DNA from 3 places in the Pseudomonas frigoris genome. Region 2 is predicted to be linked to each of the others. Evidence: predicted binding sites of a transcription regulator. Region 2 holds the regulator's gene; each other region holds the start of a gene.

Region 1 (3,274 bases), 3.4 Mb from region 2:
CGGATTCGCCCGAAAGCGGTGACCAACCTGCATCAGGTCGACGATGCACCGCTGCATCACGTCGCCATGCCGGACAGTATGTCGAGTTCGCCGTTGGTCGCTTGCCTCGACCCGCGTGTCGATGAGCAGGTGGTTCAGGATCAGATGCAAAACCCGATCAACCCTGAGCCGGACCCGGAACCCGAATCAGAGCCCGAAACCGATCCGCCGCCCGAAGACCCTGATGCAGCTCGCGAGCAAAGTTTTACCGAGGCCAGACCTTAATGCATAAAAACAACGCATAAAAAAACGGGCAGTCACCGCAAGGGACTGCCCGTTTTCTATTGAAGCGTCGTATTACATGTCGTCTTTGTCGAAGCGTCGCGCTTCACGCTGAAGCTGATAGACGAACCGCTCGACCTGCCGCTGTACCAGCCCGCTCATGTTGTGAAAGCGTACGCCGGCGAAGGTGATGGAGATCCTTTCTTCGAAGTGCAGGTAACGCAGCTCGACGGGTGCCGTCATGTTGCCAAAGGGCAGGGCGGCGATGAAGCGGTCATAGACCTGACCCAGTTGCAGGCTGTCCGTGATGTCGCCTTCGAAGCGCAACTTGCAGCCGGTGGCTGAGATGTCCAATAGCTTGCCGCTGATCGGCGACTTGAGCTTTTCACCGCCCAGATCGACGTTGACCAGTTGTGCCAGCTTCAATGCTGCGCGGAATGCATTGCGACGCTGGTGGTAAACCACCTCGGCGGGCAGGGCGCCACGGTAGCAGCGACCGCCACCGGATTCGTCGATGGTCAACGGGCCGTTGCTTTCCCAGGCAATACGCACGCCGTCGTGAAAGCCTTCGACCTTGAACGGTTCGCCGGCGAGCAGGAAGCGTTCACCATCGCGGGGAATCATTTCGTCCAGGGCAATCATGTTGCTGTCACGGTCAATGTCCACCAGATAACTCTGGAAGCGCTGGCTGCGCTCATGGAACGTGATGATCAGCGGATCATGGCTGTCTTGCAGCTGGCGCAGGTTGCCGGAGATCTCCAACGGCGTGGTGAGCACCTTGGGTGGCTGCGGAGCATCTTCCGCGCTTAAGGCATTGAACACGGTTCATCAATCTCCAGACAAAATATGACTACGACTGGCCAGCATATTGCCAGCATGTTGCGCGTCTTGATAGTGCGCGCTTTTCAGCAGGTTCAAGCCTGACTGAGCGGGCGTGGCTTCGCAAGCATGGAGGTTGATCCGCGCGCATCGTAGAGCGCTGGCGGCTCGCCGCCGTTGAGGATTTTCAGCTGATTGGCCGTCGCGGCCTGTTGCACCAGGATCGACTGGCCATTCTTGACGTTGGCCGCCTGGCACTGAGCCAGAAGATCGGTCAATACATCGCTTTGTTCCAACAGCTGATCGCCAATGCTCGAATGGCTGGCAAGTTGCTCCAGGCCGTTGCGGTTGGTCGGCAGGTTGAGGCTGGCGAGGATTTCACTGCGCTTGCGGCCATGCTGATCGAGCAAAATGATCAATGCCTGTTTCTGCGCCAGAATCTCTTCGAGCAGTGGCATGTCGCGACCATGCAAGGCGAGGGACTCGGTTTGCAGTAACTCCAGCAAGTGCTGTGCTGGAGCGAAATCGTCGGTGATCAGTTGCAGTAAATTAGTGTCGTGCATGGCTGGCCTTGGGTTTTAAGCGTCCAAAAGCCTGGCGCAGGCCTTGGCCTAGCGCTGGGCTTCGAAGTTGAGCAGTTTGCTGGCTACACGGTTGCTGTCGACTTTGTAGCTGCCATCGGCAATCGCTGCTTTCAACTCGGCCACGCGGGCGTTGTCGACGGCAGGCTGATCGCGCAGCTTGTCAGTGACCTTCTGCAACTGTTGAGCCTCATTGCTGAGATGTACCGATTCCCCGCTTTTGACGGTACTGGCCTGTTCGGCCGGGGTATTCAGCGGCGCGGATTTGCCGGCTTCGGCGGTTTCCTTCGCTGCGCTGGTACGTGTACTACCGGTAAGTGACGAGGAACTGTTTAAACGGCTGAAATCGATGACCATGACAAAAAACCTCTGGGTATTTGGACGCTTGCCATGTTTTCGGCCATACCCGGAAAAACTTTAGGCCCAATTATCAATGAGCTTGCGCGCGTCAGCGCTTGCCCTGCATAGGGCACAGTCTAGGGAACAGTCGAGTGGCGCGCCACATCTTCACAAGCAGAGAGTTCTACATGGCCACTTCCACCTGGCCGGGCGCGGTGACTTGCGCCTTGATGACCCGCTGGGAGTTGAGGTTTTTCACCCGAATCTGTTCGCGCAAGCCGCCGTTGGACAGCGCTTCACCCGGCATGCGCACGCTGAGCGTTCCACTGCGGGCGGTAATCACCACCTGGTCGCCCTTGCTGATGACTTCTGCCTGTTCCATGTGCACCAGGGTCATGACCTGGTCGGCGACCATTGGTCGGGTAAGCTTCTGCCCGATCGCCTGGTCGACGGAGGTCAGGTAACCCTGATTGATCAGGCTGATGTCGCGCTCGCGCAGGGTCACATCCTGAGGCTCGACGATGCCGGCGCGCCGCAGCGCACGGGTGGTGGTCACAATGTCGCGAAACAGGCGCACTTGAGCGGGTACGAACACGGTCCAGGGGGACGTGCCTTCGCAAGCAACCTTGACGGTAACCCGCCCCAGCGGCCTTGCCGGACTCTCAAGCGTGGCTGTCAATTCCTTGTCACACATGGGCATGCGCAGCCGTGGATCGAGCTGCTTGACCTCGATCTCGTAGCGGCCTTCCGTTTGACTGGTTGCCAAATAGTCTTCTACGGTGAATTCAAGAAAGCCCTGAGTGACGCCGATAAGCATGTCAGGCAAGGTAACCGCGTCAGCAAGGGCAGGGCAGCCAGCGTTGAACAGGCAGACGGCCGACACCGCGCAAAGCAATTTGCGGGCGTTTGATGTCAGGCGTCGGAAAAATGTCGGTTCTGTGTTCATAAGAGTTAAAAAGCAAGCGCCGTGCCGTTTAGTGATGAATGTGCGTCGCAACACACTTAAGCGTTGGTGTAGGAGTCTGTGCATGGCTGGTGTAATGGATGCGGTAAACCAGCGCACGCAACTGGTAGGGCAGAATCGCCTTGAGCTGTTGTTGTTCCGTCTCGACGGCCAGCAGCTGTATGGGATCAACGTGTTCAAGGTTCGGGAGGTGCTGCAATGCCCCAAACTGACTCTGATGCCCAAGTCCAGTCCTGTCGTGTGCGGTGTGGCAAATATTCGGGGGGCGACCATTCCGATCCTTGATCTGGCGATGGCGACCGGTTCCGGT
Region 2 (3,274 bases):
TCAATGTGTCGGTGACGCATGTCGATCCGGGCCAATCGCTGGTGCAGGCTCTGGAGCCTTTGCTGCGCAAACGCGTGGTGCTGATCGATACCGCGGGCCTACAGGCCAGCGATCCGGCACTGCGCATGCAGCTCGAAAGCCTGGCCGGTCGTGGCATCAAATCGAAAAATTATCTGGTCCTGGCAACCACCAGCCAGAAACAGGTTCTAACGGCCGCTTATCACAGTTACAAGCGTTGTGGGCTCGCTGGCTGCATCCTGACTAAACTGGATGAAACGGCAAGTCTGGGCGAGGTGTTGAGCCTGGCCATCAGTCATGAATTGCCGGTGGCTTACCTCACCGATGGCCCGCGGATTCCGGATGATTTGCATCTACCGCGTCGTCATCAGTTGGTCAGTCGCGCCGTCAGCGTGCAAATGCAAGAAGAACCCAGCGAAGAAGCCATGGCTGACATGTTCGCTGATATTTACCACAGCCCGACCAAGCAGGTCGGCTGAGGTATTAATGAACAGTTTTTGTACCTACATCGATGGTCTGCCATGCATTGTTCAGTTAGTGAACGCGCAGCCAGTAATGTGGCCTCCGTCTAAGTAAGACAAGGTAAAGAAAATTCATGGGCAGCATGCATCCCGTACAGGTGATCGCGGTGACCGGCGGCAAAGGTGGCGTCGGGAAGACTAACGTGTCAGTGAACTTGTCCCTGGCTCTAGCTGAGCTCGGTCGGCGCGTCATGCTGTTGGACGCCGATCTGGGGCTGGCGAACGTCGACGTCCTGCTGGGACTGACACCCAAACGTACTTTGGCCGACGTGATCGAAGGCCGCTGCGAGCTGCGCGACGTACTGTTGCAGGGCCCTGGCGGCATTCGCATCGTCCCGGCCGCGTCCGGCACACAGAGCATGGTTCATTTGAGCCCGGCCCAACACGCCGGCCTGATCCAGGCGTTCAGCGATATCGGCGACAACCTCGACGTGCTGGTGATCGACACCGCGGCGGGCATTGGTGACTCGGTAGTCAGTTTCGTTCGCGCAGCGCAAGAAGTCTTGCTGGTGGTCTGCGACGAACCGACCTCGATCACAGATGCCTACGCACTGATCAAACTGCTGAACCGCGATTACGGCATGAACCGCTTCCGCGTCCTGGCCAACATGGCCCAGAGCCCGCAGGAAGGTCGCAACCTGTTCGCCAAGTTGACCAAGGTCACGGATCGCTTCCTTGACGTCGCCTTACAATACGTCGGCGCGGTGCCTTACGACGAAAGTGTGCGCAAGGCTGTGCAGAAGCAGCGCGCCGTCTACGAAGCCTTCCCACGGTCCAAGTGCTCACTGGCGTTCAAGGCCATTGCACAGAAGGTCGATACCTGGCCGCTACCTGCCAACCCGCGTGGGCACCTGGAGTTTTTCGTCGAGCGCCTCGTGCAACAAACCGCAGGACCGGTGCTATGACATCCAGTGGCTACAACCTCTACAAGAAGTCGGCACGTGACGCGCAGTACGAGCTGATCGAGCGTTACGCGCCACTGGTTAAACGCATTGCCTACCACTTGCTGGCGCGTCTGCCAGCCAGTGTTCAGGTGGAAGACCTGATCCAGGCCGGGATGATCGGCCTGCTTGAAGTGTCGACCAAATACGACGCCAGTAAAGGCGCGAGTTTCGAGACGTACGCGGGCATTCGAATCCGTGGCGCGATGCTCGATGAAGTACGCAAGGGGGACTGGGCGCCACGTTCGGTCCACCGCAATACCCGGATGGTCAGCGACGCCATTCGCTCGATTGAAGCTAAAACTGGCCGTGACGCTAAAGATCACGAGGTTGCGGCCGAACTCCAATTGAGTCTCGACGATTATTACGGGATTTTGAACGACACCCTGGGCAGCCGGCTATTCAGTTTCGACGATCTGTTGCAGGACGGCGAACACGAAGGGCTGCACGAGGATGGCGCGAGTGCTCATCTCGAGCCGTCACGCGATCTGGAAGATGAACGCTTCCAGGCAGCGCTGGCGGACGCGATTGCCAATTTGCCGGAGCGTGAGCGACTGGTGTTGGCGCTGTACTACGACGAAGAGTTGAATCTCAAGGAAATCGGTGAGGTCCTGGGGGTCAGCGAATCTCGGGTCAGCCAGTTACACAGCCAGTGCGCGGCCCGTTTGCGGGGGCGTTTGGGGGAGTGGCGAGCGCGCTGAAGGCAGTGTGGGGGCACTGCGAACGCGGCGGGTGGGGTGTTGAACCTTACCGGTCCCGATCTGTTGTGCTCCAGACAGTCATTGAGTGCTTTGCCGGATTGATTGAAATGGCGCGTCCAGGTGCTGGGCGCGTTTAAGACTGCTTGGAGGTCGAATTGGACAAGAACATGAAAATCCTCATCGTTGATGACTTCTCAACGATGCGGCGGATCATTAAAAACCTGTTGCGTGACCTTGGGTTCACCAACACGGTCGAGGCCGACGATGGCACCACTGCCATTCCGGTTCTCAACAGCGGCAGCATCGACTTTCTGGTAACAGACTGGAACATGCCTGGCATGACCGGTATCGAGCTGCTGCGCCATGTGCGCGCCGATGAAAAGCTCAAGAGCCTGCCAGTGCTGATGGTGACCGCTGAAGCCAAGCGCGAGCAGATCATCGAAGCGGCCCAGGCCGGTGTTAACGGCTATGTGGTCAAGCCCTTCACGGCCCAGGCGTTGAAAGACAAGATTGAAAAGATCTTCGAACGCATCGGTTGATGTGCGAAGCCACTGCGCCACGGGGGAGCTATGGAGCATAACGAGTCTTCACAGGGCGATTTCGAATCGACTCTGAAAAAACACGCGGTCGAACTGGTCGAAAGCCTTGAAAAAGGCAGGTTCGGCGACGCTGTGCAACTGATCCATGAGCTCAATCAGACCCGTGACCGTGGCCTGTATCAAGAAGTGGGCAAGCTCACTCGCGAGCTGCATAGCGCGATCGTCAATTTCCAGATTGACCCGCACATGCCGCAAGCCGAGGAAGTCTCGCAGATCACGGATGCCACCGAGCGTCTGGGTTATGTGGTCAAGCTGACCGAGGCCGCTGCCAACCGCACCATGGACCTGGTGGAAAACGCCACGCCACTGGTCAACGGCCTGAGCAACGAAGCCCAGGCCCTGAGCACCGACTGGGGACGGTTCATGCGTCGCGAAGTCGGGGCTGAAGAGTTCCGTGAGCTGGCCCGGCGAGTCGACGGTTTCCTGACACGCAGCAGCGAAGACAATCGCGTTGTGTCGAGCAACCTCAACGACATTCTGCTCGCTCAGGATTA
Region 3 (3,274 bases), 1.6 Mb from region 2:
GAAGTGGCGCTGAACTCTTCCACGGCGCCGGCCATGCTGGTGATTTCGCCCGACTGCTGCTCCATCCCTTCATAGGCGCCGCCGGACAGACCGGACAAGGCCTGGGCGCGGCTGTTGACCTCTTGCGAGGCCTTGCGGATGTGTTCGACCATGGTCGACAGCGCCTGGCTCATCTGGTTGAACGCGCGGGCCAACTGACCGATTTCGTCATTGCTCGATACGTTCAGCCGCACGCTCAAATCACCGGCGCCCAAGGCTTCGGCCTGACGCACCAGATCACCCAGCGGCGCGAGTTTGCTGCGCAGCAACCAGACCGCCGCCCCCACAGCGATCAACATCGCCAGCAGACTGCCAATCGCCAATTGAATGCCGACACTCCAGGTCACGGCACGAATTTCGGTTTTCGGCATGCTCGCCACCACCGACCATGGGCCGCCTTCAAACGGTACGGCAATGCTGTAGAAATCTTCGGACTTGTCGCTCCAGAACTCGCCCTTGCCCGGCGTTCTCGCCAAGCCAACGATGGTCGGAGTCGCTTGATCCAGCGCTTGTACGCCCGCGATCGGCACCAGCCATTTGCTCTGTTCATCCAGCAGCGCCAGGGAACCGGTCTGGCCGATACGGAAGCGCTTGAGGTTGGCAAACTGCGCGTTCTGCGCGTCGGTGTAGTCGAATCCTACGAACAGAACGGCAATCACCTTACCGCCGCTGTCACGTACGGGGGTGTACTGAGTCATGTAGGAGCGTTCGAACAACAAGGCGCGACCGACGTAGGCCTGCCCCGCCATCAAGCGGGCATAGGCCGGGTTCGCGTGATCGAGCAGCGTGCCGATGGCTCGGGTGCCATCCTGTTTGCTCAGGGACGTGCTGACCCGGATGAAGTCTTCGCCGCTGCGCACAAACACCGTCGCCACGCCGGCGGTCATTTGCTTGAACTCATCCACTTCCTTGAAATTGTTGTTCAGCACTTCGCTGCCCAGGTGCAGGCCCGGCGTCTGCGCGCCCGCTACCGCCACCGGTTCATCCGGGTGCACGCTCAAACCGGCGCTGAAGCGCTTCTCGAACAGACCGCTCAGGCGCTGGGTGCTTTCACGCAACGTGCCGTGAAAGGTACTCAACTGATCGGCCAGCAACCGGGCTTCACTGGCCAGGTGTTCTTCGCGGGTGGCAAGGTTGGCGGTGTCCAGCGAACGCAGGGCGAACACGGTACTGCCGCTGATGACAATCGCCAGTATCACGGCAAGCGCAAGACCAAGCTGTGAGGCGATCCGGGCACGAGGTTGAGACATGACAGCTCCTGGCCGAGCGACCGGATCCTCCTTGATCTGGCTGCATACTCAGCAAAATTCTAATAATGGGAATTGCGTCGAACCTGCACGAAGGTTCCACCTGCATTTTCGGCGGAAAATCTGAATACTTGAGTAATTAGCCGGGATATGGCTCAAGGCCGCCATTGCGGCGGCTCTATCGATTCAGCCCAAGTGTTGAACGTCAGGCAATTCCATTGCTCGGGCTTCTCCTTGCAGGAAGTCGCTGAGCCTGCGCAAACGTTCACCTCCGGGGCGGGTTTTCGGCCAGACCAGGTAATATTTCTCACCGCTGGCGACGGCCGTCGGCCACGGCAGACTCAGACGTCCCTGAGCCACATCTTCCGCGACCATCAGCAGATCACCCATGGACACGCCATAACCTCGGGCGGCAGCGATCATGCCCAGTTCCAGCGTGTCGAACACCTGCCCGCCCTTGAGCGACACCTGATCCGCCAGCCCCATGCGTTCCAGCCAACTGCGCCAGTCGCGACGATCCGGTGTCGGGTGCAGCAGTTCGGCATTGGCCAGCCGTGCGACATCCCACGGTTGATCCTGCAAAAGATTCGGCGCGCCGACTGGAATCAGCTCTTCCGGGAACAGGAAACTCGCCTCCCAGTCCGGCGGAAAATGCCCGTTGCTGAGGATGACGGCGCAGTCGAACGGTTCATGGTTGAAGTCCACCGAGTCGACGTCCATCCAGGCGCTGGTCAATTGCACCTCGTTGCCCGGTTGCAGGTGCCGAAAGCGGCTGAGCCGTGCCAGCAGCCAACGCATGGTCAGGGTCGACGGCGCTTTCATGCGCAGGATGTCATCTTCGGCGCGCAAGGTATTGCAGGCCCGCTCCAGGGCGGTGAAGCCTTCGCGAATACCGGGCAGGATCAACCGCGCCGACTCGGTCAGTTGCAGATTGCGCCCGCTGCGGTGAAACAGCCGACAGGCAAAATGCTCTTCGAGCGTACGAATATGCCGACTGACCGCACTTTGAGTAATCGATAACTCTTCGGCCGCACGGGTAAACGAGCTGTGCCGCGCCGCCGCTTCGAATGCGCGCAGGGCATACAAGGGAGGAAGACGACGGGACATTCGGAAAGCTCCTATAGCGGGATTCGGTCACCCTAGCAGAAACTCTTCAGCATGAGTTTGAATCATGCAACCCATCCTTTTTATCCCTTTGTGCAAACCCCGTAGAGCGCCGAGAATCGACGCTTTCCTGTCCTCTCTGATAATCGAGCGTGATGACCATGCAGCATCCAGCACGTACCGAACTCTGGGCCATCCTGCGGCTGGCGGGGCCGTTGATTGCCTCGCAGTTGGCGCACATGCTGATGATCCTCACCGACACCTTGATGATGGCGCGCCTGAGTCCAGAGGCGCTGGCCGGTGGCGGTCTGGGCGCAGCAACTTATTCGTTCGTGTCGATCTTCTGCATTGGCGTGATCGCCGCGGTCGGCACCCTCGTGGCAATCCGTCAGGGTGCCGGCGACATCGTCGGCGCCGCCAGGCTGACCCAGGCCGGGTTATGGCTGGCGTGGTTGATGGCGTTGGTGGCCGGGCTGCTGCTGTGGAACCTCAAGCCGGTGTTGCTGCTGTTCGGCCAGACCGAAACCAACGTCCACGCGGCCGGGCAATTCCTGCTGATCCTGCCGTTCGCCCTGCCCGGCTACCTGAGCTTCATGGCCCTGCGCGGCTTCACCAGTGCCATCGGCCGGGCAACACCGGTGATGGTCATCAGCCTCGGCGGCACCGTGGCCAACTTCCTGCTCAATTACGCATTGATTACCGGCATGTTCGGTCTGCCGAAACTGGGGTTGATGGGCATCGGGCTGGTTACCGCTATTGTCGCCAACTGCATGGCGCTGGCGCTGGCCTGGCACATACGTCGGCATCCGGCCTACGACGCTTATCCCTTGCGTCAGGGCTTGTCGCGACCTAACCGTCAATACCTCAAGGAACTGTGGCGCCTG

Evidence for each region. The regulator FliA, encoded in region 2, starts transcription of late flagellar genes. The targets are predictions, from matches to a motif close to CTAAAGTTTNNNNNNNNNNNGCCGNTAA.
Region 1: the regulator FliA is predicted to act here: its motif matches at 2,055-2,082, upstream of flgM (flagellar biosynthesis anti-sigma factor FlgM).
Region 3: the regulator FliA is predicted to act here: its motif matches at 1,395-1,422, upstream of ACMXYH_RS31450 (methyl-accepting chemotaxis protein).

Annotation. Positions count from the first base shown of each region.
Region 1 covers NZ_CP180479.1:1,789,625-1,792,898, forward strand. The annotation lists gene ACMXYH_RS08065 (MFS transporter) at 1-264, shown strand, start outside; gene ACMXYH_RS08070 (flagellar brake protein) at 337-1,083, opposite strand; gene ACMXYH_RS08075 (flagella synthesis protein FlgN) at 1,176-1,643, opposite strand; gene flgM (flagellar biosynthesis anti-sigma factor FlgM) at 1,692-2,018, opposite strand; gene flgA (flagellar basal body P-ring formation chaperone FlgA) at 2,185-2,946, opposite strand; gene ACMXYH_RS08090 (chemotaxis protein CheV) at 3,029-3,274, shown strand, end outside.
Region 2 covers NZ_CP180479.1:5,232,747-5,236,020, reverse strand. The annotation lists gene flhF (flagellar biosynthesis protein FlhF) at 1-497, shown strand, start outside; gene fleN (flagellar synthesis regulator FleN) at 614-1,444, shown strand; gene fliA (RNA polymerase sigma factor FliA) at 1,441-2,181, shown strand; gene ACMXYH_RS24045 (chemotaxis response regulator CheY) at 2,349-2,720, shown strand; gene ACMXYH_RS24040 (protein phosphatase CheZ) at 2,751-3,274, shown strand, end outside.
Region 3 covers NZ_CP180479.1:6,799,117-6,802,390, forward strand. The annotation lists gene ACMXYH_RS31450 (methyl-accepting chemotaxis protein) at 1-1,289, opposite strand, end outside; gene ACMXYH_RS31455 (LysR substrate-binding domain-containing protein) at 1,473-2,393, opposite strand; gene ACMXYH_RS31460 (NorM family multidrug efflux MATE transporter) at 2,552-3,274, shown strand, end outside.